2 regions of the Cellulomonas algicola genome follow, and region 2 is predicted to be linked to the other one. Evidence: riboswitches for the same ligand, from Rfam matches in the RefSeq annotation. Region 2 holds a riboswitch; the other holds the start of a gene.
What was found. Region 2 has a riboswitch for S-adenosylmethionine ahead of KOV94_RS00315 (NADPH-dependent FMN reductase). Riboswitches for the same ligand answer to the same signal wherever they lie in the genome.
Positions count from the first base shown of each region.

Region 1: it holds a riboswitch for S-adenosylmethionine, as region 2 does, so the genes downstream of both, KOV94_RS13420 (LLM class flavin-dependent oxidoreductase) here and KOV94_RS00315 (NADPH-dependent FMN reductase) in region 2, are expected to answer to the same signal.

Region 1 is NZ_JAHKSJ010000017.1:6,978-10,730, forward strand. It holds gene KOV94_RS13415 (nuclear transport factor 2 family protein) at 1-302, opposite strand, end outside; SAM riboswitch class IV at 436-549, shown strand; gene KOV94_RS13420 (LLM class flavin-dependent oxidoreductase) at 818-1,969, shown strand; gene KOV94_RS13425 (NtaA/DmoA family FMN-dependent monooxygenase) at 1,980-3,368, shown strand; gene KOV94_RS13430 (DUF1684 domain-containing protein) at 3,383-3,753, shown strand, end outside.
Region 2 is NZ_JAHKSJ010000002.1:53,767-57,519, forward strand. It holds gene KOV94_RS00300 (phosphatase PAP2 family protein) at 1-50, opposite strand, end outside; gene KOV94_RS21080 (L,D-transpeptidase) at 102-989, opposite strand; gene KOV94_RS00310 (flavin reductase family protein) at 1,133-1,675, opposite strand; gene KOV94_RS00315 (NADPH-dependent FMN reductase) at 1,672-2,250, opposite strand; SAM riboswitch class IV at 2,266-2,375, opposite strand; gene KOV94_RS00320 (tyrosine-protein phosphatase) at 2,525-3,331, shown strand; gene KOV94_RS00325 (AAA family ATPase) at 3,453-3,753, shown strand, end outside.

The DNA of each region.
Region 1 (3,753 bases), on a different contig from region 2:
AGGACCTCGTCGACCACGCCGCCCGACTGGTTGCGGTAGCCGAGGACGAGCACGTCGACGCCGGCGTGCACGCGTTCGACGGAGAACCGCAGGTCAGGGACCCGTCGGAGGCCTTCCGTCCAGTAGGCCCGCAGGGCGTCCTTGCCGCGCAGGACCCCCTGCGTCGCGGGCAGGAGCCGGGCGGCGAAGGGCGAGGTGAACACGACGTCGTCCGCGAAGTGGTCCAGGACGGTCTCGACGTCGTGCGCGTTCCAAGCGGCCACCCAGGCGGCGGCGAAGGCGTGCGGCTCGGGTGTGGACATGCCGGGCAGTGTGGCACCGCGACGTGCGCATGGTGGACATCGATGTCCAGCATGCGAGAACGACCGGCGGCGATACTTGACCTATCCAGTCGGGATTTCTAGTGTGCTCGTCACCGGGGTCACCAGACCTCGGGGTCATGAGCTCCAGCACCAAGCCCCGGCTCGCTGGACGGCAACCCTCCCGCGCGGCGGGGTGCCCCGGGTGACGACCAGGCCGTGAGCGCACCGCCCACGGCAACGGCGCGGACGCAGGCCCACGGCCTGCCGTGAGGAGAGAGCGATGAGCGGGCGAGCCCCTGGACGCGCAGCCGTCCTGACGTGTCGCTGTCGCCCCCTGCGCTCCTGTCGCACGCGCTGACACCCGCGCTCGCCGCACCGTCGGTCGGAGCCCGTCGCGCCCCGACCCCGCCGCCCGCTGACGCGGGCGTCTCGTCCCACCCCACCGCCACGTCCCGGCACGGACGCGCCCTCGGCGCGCCCGCAACCGCCGTGCACCCCAGAGACGGACCCGCACCATGACCGTGACCCCCCGCACCCACCTCGGCCTCGACCTCTCCGACGCCGGCGCGCACCCCGAGGCGTGGCGCGCGACCGGCTCCGAGCCGCACCGCCTGTTCGACCCCGAGCGCCTCGGCCAGCTCGTCGCGACCGCGCAGCGCGCCACGCTCGACTACGTCCTGTTCGACGACGCGTTCGCGCTGCACACCAGCCGCAACACGACGCTGCGCGGCCGGCTCGACGCCGCGCTCGTCTCCGCCCGGCTCGCCCCGCGCAGCTCCGGGATCGGGCTCGTCGCGACCGTCGACACCACGCACACCGAGCCGTTCCACGTCGCCAAGGCGATCCAGACGATCGACCACGTGAGCCGCGGTCGCGCCGCCTGGCAGGTCGGCTGGTCCACGACCGACGAGGTCGCCGCCGCGTTCGGCCGCAAGCCCGCGCAGGACGAGGCCGACGCGGTCGCCGAGGCCGACGAGGCCGTCGACGTCGTGCGCAAGCTCTGGGACAGCTGGGAGGACGACGCCGAGATCCGCGACGTCCCGACCGGCCGGTTCGTCGACCGCGAGAAGATCCACCGCATCGACCACGACGGCGTGCGGTTCGCCGTGCGCGGCTCGTCGATCACGCCGCGCTCGCCGCAGGGCCAGCCGCCCGTCGTCGTGCGCGTCGGGTCCTCGTCGTCGTTCGCGCTCGCCGCGCACCGCGCCGACGTCGTGCGCATCCGCCCCGCCGACCGCGGCGACGCCGCGCTCCAGCGCGCCGAGATCCGGGCCGCTGCGGCCGCCGTCGGGCGCGACCCCGACGAGCTCCGCGTGGTGGCCGACCTGTTCGTGGTCCTCGGCGGGACCGAGCACGCCGCCCGCGAGCGGCTCGCGCTGCTCGACGCGCTGACGGCCCCCGGGCGGCGCACGCACGAGGGTGCCGCGCACGTCGGGACCGCGGCGGACCTCGCCGCGACGATCGAGGACTGGACGACGACCGGCGCGGTCGACGGCTTCACGCTGCGGCCCGCCGCGCTGCACACCGACGTCGACGGCATCGCCGACGAGGTCGTGCCGCTGCTGCGCGCAGCGGGCGTGTTCCGTGAGTCCTACCCGGGCACGACGTTCCGCGACACGCTCGGCCTGGCGCGCCCCGTCAGCCGCTACGCGACCGCGATCGCCTGAGCCGCCGACCATGACGAACCGCCCCCGCAAGCAGATCCACCTCGGCGCGCACTTCCCGGGTGTCAACAGCACCACGGTGTGGACCGAGCCCGACTCCGGCAGCCAGATCGACTTCGCGTCGTTCGAGCACCTCGCCCGCAAGGCCGAGGACGCCCGCCTCGACTTCTTCTTCCTCGCCGAGGGCCTGCGCCTGCGCGAGCACAAGGGGGAGATCTTCGACCTCGACGTCGTCGGGCGCCCTGACACGCTGCCCGTGCTCGCCGCGCTCGCGGCCGTCACCGACCGGCTCGGCCTGGTCGGCACCATCAACACGACGTTCAACGAGCCGTGGGAGATCGCCCGGCAGTTCGCGACGCTCGACGTCCTGTCCGGCGGCCGTGCCGCATGGAACCTCGTGACGTCGTCGGACGCGTTCACCGGCGCGAACTTCCGCCGCGGCGGGTTCCTGCCCTACGCCGAGCGGTACGAGCGGGCCGCCGAGCTCGTCGCGGTCGCCCGCGCGCTGTGGGACTCGTGGGACGACGACGCCGTGCTCGGCGACCGGGCCGCCGGCGCGTTCCTACGCGACGGCGCCGTCCGGGACGTCGAGCACGCAGGGCCGCACTTCCGGGTGCGCGGCACGTTCCCGACGCCGCGCGGGCCCCAGGGGCACCCGGTCCTGTTCCAGGCCGGCGACTCGGCCGACGGGCGCGACTTCGCGGCGGCCACCGCCGACGTCGTCTTCTCGATGCACTCGACGTTCGAGGACGGCCAGGCGTTCTACCGCGACGTCAAGGGCCGCCTCGCCGCGCTCGGGCGCACCGAGGAGTCGCTGAAGATCCTGCCCGCGACGACCGTCGTGCTCGGCGACACCCTCGCGGACGCACAGGAGCGGGCGCGCGTCATCCGGCGCCAGCAGGTCTCCGGACCGGGCGCGATCGCGTTCCTCGAGCAGGTGTGGGGCGTCGACCTCACGTCCTACGACCCCGAGGGGCCGCTGCCGGACGTCGAGCCCGACGTCGACAACGCCGACATCACGCGCGGCCGGGTCCGGCACGTCAAGGACCCGCGTCCGGTCGTCGCGCAGTGGCGTGCCCGTGCCGAGGCCGAGGGGCTCTCGATCCGCGACCTCGTCATCGCCGTCACGACGCGCGGCGGGTTCGTCGGGACGCCCACGCAGGTCGCCGACGCGATCGACCGCGCCGTCCAGGAGGACGCGAGCGACGGCTTCATCCTCGTGCCCCATCTGACGCCGCACGGGCTCGACGACGTGCTCGACCGCGTCGTGCCCCTGCTGCAGGAGCGCGGCTCGTTCCGCACCGAGTACAGCGGCCCGACGCTGCGCGACCACCTCGGTCTCGACCGGCCCGCCCCCGGCCGCACCCGCACCGCCCATCTCGACCAGCAGCCCGTCGGCTGAAGGAGCCCCCCACGATGACCGACACCGCGATCCGCCCGGCCGACACCGGGACCGCCGCCGCCCGTGACGAGTGGGCCGCCTGGCACACCGAGCGCGAGCGCACGCTCGCGACCCCGCACGGCTGGCTCACGCCCGTCGCGCTGCTCTGGCTGCGCGCGCAGCGCCGCACGCTGCCGGGCGTGCCCGGCCTGTGGTGGGCCGACGACGAGGGCGCGCACGTCCTCGCGGTCGACGACGACGGCTTGGTCGACCCGGCCGACGCGGGCACGACCCTGCGCGGCGAGCGGTCGTGGGAGGTCGTCGAGGACGGCTCGACGGTCGTCGCGCGCTTCCTGCCGGCCGGCCGTGACCCGCTGGCCGCGCCCGACGAGGTCGAGGTCGTGGT
Region 2 (3,753 bases):
AGCGTCGCGGCGCGCACGAGTGCGCGTCGGCGGACGGTCGTGGCTCGCATGCGGTGAGGGTAGGGGCGTCGGGGCGCGCGCGCCCGGCGAGACGGCGCAGGTCAGCCGACGGTCGTGACGACCGTGCCCGCGGGCGCCTGCCACAGCACGTCGAGCACGTCGTCGGTGACGCGCACGCACCCGTTCGACACGGCGCCGCGGCCGCGCAGCGTCGTGGTGTGGATCGCGGTGACGGCCGTGCCCGTGGGCTTGTCGTAGTGGTCGATCGTCTCGCTCTGCGTCGACAGCGGGAGGACGCGCGGGGTCGTCGTGCCCGGCTCCGACCAGCGCAGGCCCAGCAGGAACGCCAGCCCGTGCGGGGTCGGCGTCGCGGGTGCGCCCGTCGCGACCACGGGGAACGTGCGGACCGACGTGCCGTCGTCGACGGTGAGCGTCTGCGCGGACACGTCGACCACGACCGACCAGTCGGTGCCCGACGGCATCAGGTCCGTCGTGCGGACCCATCCGGTGCGCCCGTTGACCTGCGCGCGGTCGTCGCGGGGGAGCGCGCCGCGCGTCGCGAGGAGCACCTGGACCCAGCCCGCGGCCTCGTCGACGACGGGCAGCACGTTCGCGGCGCCGAGCACGTCGGTCGGCAGGACGCCGACGGCGGGGCCGCCGACGCTCGCGTGGACCGCGGTCGGCTCGGACACGACGACGGTCCGCCACCGGCCGAGCGACGGGTCGTCGTTCTCGAGCGGCATCAGGCCCTCGCTGCCGGGCAGCCCCGGGACGACGTGCAGGACGTCGACCACGGGCAGCGTCGCGAGGTCGACGGGCGGGGGTGGCGCGGGCGCGGCGGCCTTGGCGACCGCGACGGGTGCGGCGAGCTCGACGGGCGGGGGAGCCGCGACAGGGCTGTCCGTGGCGCACCCGGCCACCCCGACGGCGAGCGCGAGCGCGACGGCCGCACCGGCCGCGCGGCGGCTGACGGGGACGGACGTGCGCACGAGGACCTCCGGGGTCGGGATCCCATCGTCCGTCAGCGAGGGTCCGCGCGGCAAAGGCGCGAGCGCCGCGAGGACGCGGACGAGCCCCGCGCGGAGGGGTGCGCGGGGCTCGCCGGTGGCGGTGGGCAGCTCGCCGGGACGCGTCAGATCGCGGTCGCGTCCCCGATCCGGTGGTACGTGCGGTCGTGGTAGACGAGCGGGGCGACCTCGTCGGTCGTGCCGTGCGCGAGCGCGCGAACCGACACCAGGTAGGACCCACCGACGGGTGTGCGCTGCACGACGCGCCCGCGCACCCACGACACGGCGCCCTCGATCACGGGCTCGCCGGTCGGCAACGCGGTCCAGCCGCCTGCGGCGAACCGGTCGATGCCGCTGGTCGCGAACCGGGCGGACACGTCGTCCTGCGCGCCGGACAGGAAGCTGATCGCGAGCGACCGGGCCTGGGAGACGGCGGGCCAGGACGACGACGTCGACGCGAGCGAGAAGGCCAGCAGCGGCGGCGCGGCGGACACGGAGATGACGGACGTCGCGGTGAAGCCGACGAGCCGGTCGCCGTCGGTGAGGGTCACGACCGCGACGCCCGCGGGGTGCCGGCGGAACACCTCCTTGTACGCGTCGGGCGTGAGCTGCTCCTCGTCCTGCTGGACGAGGTCGGCGTCGAGCGCGCGCAGGATCTCGGCGGTCATCGCAGCGCCTCCGCGAGGTCGGCCGCGTCGCGGACGGCGCGGCGCAGCGGTTCGGCGGCCCGGTCGAGCCAGCGGTCGACGACTGCGTCGAGCGCCGCGGGGTCCCGCAGGTCGGCCTCGGTGACGACGAGCGCGCGCGTCGGGACGGTCGCACCGAGCTCGACGAGCAGCGGCCGCAGGTGCACCTCGCCGACGAGCGCGTGCGCGGGCGAGCCGGTGACGACCAGCGGGACCGCGACGACCCCCGCGAGCCCGTCGGGGCCGTACCCGTCGAGGAACGCCTTGAGCAGCCCGGTGTACGACGCCTTGTAGACGGGCGTCGCGACGACGAGGACGCCCGCAGCGGCGACGGTCCGCAGCGCGGCGTCGGCGGCCGGACGCGCGGGCGCGAACAGCTCGCCCGCGACGTCGGCCAGGTCGACGGTCGTCACGCCGGCGGTGGTGGGGCCGGCAGGGTCGGCGCCGAGGTGCGGCAGCAGGCGGCCGGCGACGTGCTCGGCGGTGCTGCGGGTGCGGGAGGCCGGGCGCGGGTTGCCCACGAGGGCGACGACGCTCGGACCGGTCGGGTGGCTCACGGTGCGGCTCCTTCACGTTCACGCTTGCCGCACCGGGTGGTGCGGCCTGGTCATCTCCCGGAGCACCCCGTCGTGGAGGGGTTGCTGACCAGCGAGCCGGGGCTTGCGTGCTGGTGCTCGTGACCTGGCCGCGGTTTCTACCAGCGGTCGCGGCGGCGGCAAGGGGTCGGGGGACGTCTTCTCGATATGCGGACAAGACCAGTCGGGATTTCGCACGGCCGCAGCCCACCGGGGAGGCGTCGCCCGCTCGTCGCCGCCGTGCCACGATCGCCGCATGACGGACGTCGTCGACCCGCACGCGCTCCCCGCGACCGCCGTGACCAACCTGCGCGACCTCGGCGGCCGCCCGACCGCGGACGGCGGGACCGTCGCGCGCGGCGTCGCGTTCCGCTCGGCCGAGCTCACGTCGGACGGCGTCCCCGACGACCCCGTGCTCACCGCGCTCGGTGTGCGCACCGTCGTCGACCTGCGCACCGCCGCCGAGCGCGAGGCCCGGCCCGAGCGGGTGCCCACGGGTGCGCGGCTCGTCGAGCTCGACGTGCTCGCCGACCTCCCCGGGAACGCCGCCGCGCAGGCGGCCACGCTGCTCACCCGTCCCGCGGTGCTGCTCGAGACGCTCGACGGCATGGACGTCGCCGAGCAGATGCGCGCCACCTACCGGCGGCTCGTGTCGTCGCCGGCGGCGCTCGCGGGCTACGCGACGTTCGCGCGCACCGTCATCGACGCGCAGGGCACGCCTGTGCTGTTCCACTGCACGGCGGGCAAGGACCGCACGGGATGGGCCGCGACCGTGCTGCTGCTCGCGGCCGGCGTCGACGAGGACGGCGCGACGGACGAGTTCCTCGCGGTCAACCCGGCGGTCCGGGCGACGTTCGCGCCGCTGCTCGCGCAGCTCGAGGCCGCGGGTGGCGACCCCGCCCTCGTCTCTCCGTTCCTCGAGGTGCGCGAGGACTACCTGCGGGCCGCGCTCGACACCGTCGAGGCCCGGTTCGGGTCGTTCGACGGGTACCTCGCCGACGGGCTCGGGCTCACGCCGCTCGAGGTCGAGGCGCTGCGCCGCACCCTGCGCGCCGACGCCTGACAGCGGGCCGCACCGCGCGGTTCGTCCGGTTGGTCCGTTCGGGTGGTCCGGTATGTCCGATGTTGCCGGGCCTCCCACGTGCGCTGACGATGGAGCGACCGAGCCGACGGAAGGCGGACGCATGCACGAGGACGAGCTGGTCTCCCCGATCCGCAAGGGTGCGCACGACATCGCGCTCGACCGCGAGCGCATGCGTCGCCGTCGCGTGTACCGGCTCGCGGCCGTCGTGCTGGCGGCCGAGGCGTACGTGATCGTGAGCGCGCTGCTGGGCCGCGACCCGCTCCCGTCGCTCCCGGCGGTCGACCCGCTGGTCCTCGTCCCGGTCCTGTTCTTCGGCGCGATGCTGCTCCTGCTCGTCGGCACGCAGGTCGGGTCCGCGCGGTCGCCGCACCTCACCTACCGGCCCGAGCAGGTCGACGTGC